Regions from separate parts of the Streptomyces sp. NPDC037083 genome, predicted to be linked through region 1. Evidence: riboswitches for the same ligand, from Rfam matches in the RefSeq annotation. Region 1 holds a riboswitch; the other holds the start of a gene.
What was found. A riboswitch is a leader RNA that binds a small molecule or an ion and turns the genes downstream of it on or off. The one in region 1 is predicted to bind glycine.

Region 1 (2,191 bases):
GGCGGCGGCCGAGCACCAGTGGCGCCCGGGGCATGACGTGCTCCATGCCGAGCTCGGCCACGGGTGGGTGCAGGGCAGTGGGCTCGGTCGCGTCACCGTGCGCTTCGAGACGCCGGAATCCGAGCCCGGGCGGGTACGGACGTTCCGGACCGACGATCCCGGGCTTCAGCCGGCGGACCCGCTGCCCCTGGTCCGGCGAAGACCCGAGGAGGGGTCGGGGCCGACGGCCGTGGCGCCCGGGCCGGACGTCGGCTCCACGACAGCGGGCCCCGGGAACTCGCGGTGAGGCGGGTCCGTTACACAGAGTGAAGCCGTCGCGGGCGGCGCCCGGCCGCCCCACGGGCCGGCCGGGATGCTCGGGCGTCGGGACAGGCCTGCGTTCGGGGGCTCAGCTGTCGTCGGTGCCCGCCAGTCGGCCGAAGTCATGGTCGGGGAGCGGAGGAGGGGATCCCATGTCGAGACCGTAGTGGTGGTACAGCTGGAGTTCCTGCTCCGGGGAGAGGTGGCGACCGACGCCGAAGTCCGGCGCGTCCTTGATCAGGGCCCGGTCGAAAGGGATGCGCAGGGCGCCCTCGACCAGCTCGCTGGGCTCCAGGGGGACGAAGGCGTCGCGGGAGAACAGGCCCGTGCGTATCGCCGCCCACTCCGGTGTGCCCGTGGCGTCGTCGAGGTAGACCTCGTCGACGGTGCCGATCTTGGTGCCGTTGCGGTCGAACGCCTTGCGGCCGATCAGGTTGCGCGGATCGATGTCGGTTCGCACGGGCCCTCCACTGGGTCGCAACTCATCCGTAAGCACTACAAAAGAGCACAATGGGACGGGCGGCCACTCGAGAGGGCGGCGTTGACCTCGCTGGTAGTCTGACAACGGCTGCTGACCCCGTGCGGGAGAGTCCTCCGAACGTCATCGGAGGCGCCGAAGGAGCAAATCCTCCCCGGAATCTCTCAGGCTCACGTACCGCACGGACGAGGTCACTCTGGAAAGCAGGGCGGGTGCCGACGGCGTCGACGGCCACCGCTCTCACCGACGGTGAAAGCCGGGTGCCCGCGGGCGGCCGGTGAAGCTCTCAGGTTGAGATGACAGAGGGGGAGGCCGTCCGGGTACCCGCGCCGTGGTGACCCTCGAAGGTCGTGTCAGACCAGGAGGCCTCCGTAATGACCCATCGCATTCCGCTCTCCGAGCTCGAGCAGGGAATCCCCTTCGAGCAGCGCCATATCGGGCCCGATCACGAGGCGCGGGCCAAGATGCTCGCCCATGTGGGCTACGGCTCGCTCGACGAGCTCACCGCCGCCGCCGTCCCGGACGTGATCAAGAACGCCGACGCGCTGGACCTGCCGGGCGCGCGCACCGAGGCCGAGGTGCTGGCCGAGCTGCGCTCGCTGGCCGATCGCAACCAGGTCCTCGGCTCGATGATCGGGCTGGGCTACTACGGGACGTTCACGCCCCCCGTCATCCTGCGCAACGTCATGGAGAACCCCGCCTGGTACACGGCCTACACGCCGTACCAGCCGGAGATCTCGCAGGGGCGGCTCGAGGCGCTGCTGAACTTCCAGACGATGGTCGCCGACCTGACGGGTCTGCCGACGTCCGGTGCGTCGCTGCTCGACGAGGGCACGGCCGCGGCCGAGGCCATGGCGCTGTCGCGGCGCATGGGGAAGAACAAGAAGGGCCTCTTCCTCATCGACGCGGACGCGCTGCCGCAGACCATCGCCGTGATCCGGACCCGCGCCGAGCCGACCGGCGTGGAGGTCGTCGTCGCCGACCTGAGCGACGGCATTCCGGCGGAGATCGCCGAGCGTGAGATCAACGGCGTGCTCGTGCAGTACCCGGGGGCGTCCGGCGCCGTACGTGACCTCAAGGGGCTCGTCGACCAGGCGCACGGGCTCGGCGCGCTCGTCACCGTCGCCGCGGACCTGCTCGCGCTGACGCTGCTGAAGTCGCCCGGAGAGCTGGGGGCGGACATCGCCGTCGGCACCACGCAGCGGTTCGGCGTGCCGATGGGCTTCGGCGGCCCGCACGCCGGCTACATGGCCGTCCACGAGAAGTTCGCGCGCAGTCTGCCCGGGCGGCTCGTGGGCGTGTCCGTGGACGCGGACGGACACAAGGCCTACCGGCTCGCGCTGCAGACGCGTGAGCAGCACATCCGGCGGGAGAAGGCCACCAGCAACATCTGCACGGCCCAGGTGCTGCTCG
Region 2 (2,191 bases), on a different contig from region 1:
CCTACCGCCTGCCGAGAACCGCTCACTGTGCTGTGGCTGAAAGGCTAGCGGGTGCCGCGCGGGTCGTCTCAGCCCGTGAAGCCGATTCGTCGCAGGACGTCGGCCGCGGACCGGTCGATCAGGACCGCCGAGCCGCATCCTTCGGGCAGCCGGCCCTTCTCCACCGAGCGCAGCAGACGGGCGGCGGCGCGGCGGTGGCGCAGGAAGGCGTAGCGCGAGACGCCCCGGCCGCGCTCGCGCTGGCCCTCCAGCGCGGTGTCCGTGCCGACGTCGAGGAGAAGCAGGTGGAGCGTGCCGCCGCGGCGGCGGGCCTCGCGGGCCAGCCAGTCGCGGACCCAGGTCTGCGTACCGCAGTCGTGCACGACGACTCCCTCGCCGCCGCGCAGGGCGCGGCGCAGTCCGGCGTAGTGGGAGAGGCGCACGAGGGGACGGTAGAGCGCGTAGGGCAGGAAGCCGGGCATGCGGGCGTCCCAGCGGTCGCGGGTGTCCTGGGAGTCGACGCGGACGCCCTTGACGGCCCGCTTCATGAGCGTGGACTTGCCGCTGCCGGGCAGACCGGTCACCACGACCAGGTCACGGGGGCCGAAGAGCAGGCCGTGCGGGCTGCGGCCGGCCCGGTCGCGCAGGTCGCGGACGACGGGCGCGGGCCGCGGGCCGCACGCCTCCCGGGCCCGGGCGGCAGGCTGCGTGGGCAGCGCGATCCCCGAGCCGGTCGCCAGTGCCGTGGTCCTCGCCGTGGTCGTCCTGTTCACCGTGATCGTCCTCCCCTGGGGTCAGGTGGTGCTCATCCCCATCGAGCGTAAAGAGAAGGTAATGCGCGGTGTCTCGCGTTTTCATGCGCGTACCGACACAAGCCGGTTACAGATGCGGCCTGCCGCGATCGGGGCGAGCCGTGCAATGATGGCCGCGCCAACTGCATACCGGCCGTTTGAATCCGCGCGGGAGAGTCCTCAGCAGCAACTTCGCTGGGGCGCCGAAGGAGCAAGTCCCTCCCTTGAATCTCTCAGGCCCCGTTACCGCGCGGGCGAGGCACATCTGAAAAGCGGGTCGCCCTCGGGTGGCTCCACCCAAGGTGCAAGTCACGATCTTCCGCGATCATGGCGAACCTCTCAGGTTCCGATGACAGATGGGGAGGAACGACCTCGCCTGTCATGCCTTTGGGAGACGACCGACCGATGAGCAGTACCGAACCCTCTGACGTGCGCCGCACCGCGCTCGACGCCCTGCATCGTTCGCTCGGCGCGACGATGACCGACTTCGCCGGCTGGGACATGCCCCTGCGCTACGGCTCCGAGCGCGACGAGCACAACGCCGTCCGCACGAAGGCCGGGCTCTTCGACCTCTCGCACATGGGCGAGATCACCGTCACCGGCCCGCAGGCGGCCGCCCTGCTGAACTTCGCGCTCGTCGGCGACCTCGCGGCCGTCGGCGTGGGCCGCGCCCGCTACACCATGATCTGCCGGGCCGACGGCGGCATCCTGGACGACCTGATCGTCTACCGGCTCGCCGAGACCGAGTACATGGTCGTCGCCAACGCCTCCAACGCGCAGGTCGTGCTCGACGCGCTCGTGGAGCGGTCCGAGGGCTTCGACGCGGAGGTCCGCGACGACCGTGACGCCTACGCGCTGATCGCCGTGCAGGGACCTCAGGCGCCGGGAATCCTGCGGTCGGTGACCGACGCCGACCTCGACGGCCTGAAGTACTACGCCGGCCTGCCCGGCACCGTGGCCGGCGTCCCTGCGCTCATCGCCCGTACCGGCTACACCGGCGAGGACGGCTTCGAGCTGTTCGTGAAGCCGGAGCACGCCGTGGAGCTGTGGCAGGCGCTGACGAAGGCCGGCGAGGGCGCCGGACTGGTCCCCTGCGGGCTGTCCTGCCGGGACACGCTGCGCCTGGAGGCGGGCATGCCGCTGTACGGGCACGAGCTCAGCACCTCCCTGACCCCCTTCGACGCCGGGCTCGGCCGGGTGGTGAAGTTCCAGAAGGAGGGCGACTTCGTGGGGCGCGAGGCGCTCGCCGCGGCGGCCTCGCTGGCGCAGGAGAAGCCCCCGCGCGTCCTCGTCGGCCTGGTCGCCGAGGGGCGTCGTGTCCCGCGCGCCGGGTACGCGGTCGTCGCCGGCGCAGAGGTGATCGGCGAGGTCACCTCCGGTGCGCCCTCGCCCACCCTGGGCAGGCCGATCGCGATGGCGTA

Region 2: linked by a shared signal. The riboswitch ahead of gcvT (glycine cleavage system aminomethyltransferase GcvT) and the one ahead of gcvP (aminomethyl-transferring glycine dehydrogenase) in region 1 are both predicted to bind glycine.

Annotation. Positions count from the first base shown of each region.
Region 1 covers NZ_JBVJSQ010000008.1:10,045-12,235, forward strand. Annotated here, with positions in the region: gene ACZ7DE_RS21860 (DNA polymerase IV) at 1-286, shown strand, start outside; gene ACZ7DE_RS21865 (PRC-barrel domain-containing protein) at 389-760, opposite strand; glycine riboswitch at 873-968, shown strand; gene gcvP (aminomethyl-transferring glycine dehydrogenase) at 1,153-2,191, shown strand, end outside.
Region 2 covers NZ_JBVJSQ010000016.1:235,799-237,989, forward strand. Annotated here, with positions in the region: gene ACZ7DE_RS35090 (AAA family ATPase) at 69-752, opposite strand; glycine riboswitch at 930-1,029, shown strand; glycine riboswitch at 1,030-1,136, shown strand; gene gcvT (glycine cleavage system aminomethyltransferase GcvT) at 1,176-2,191, shown strand, end outside.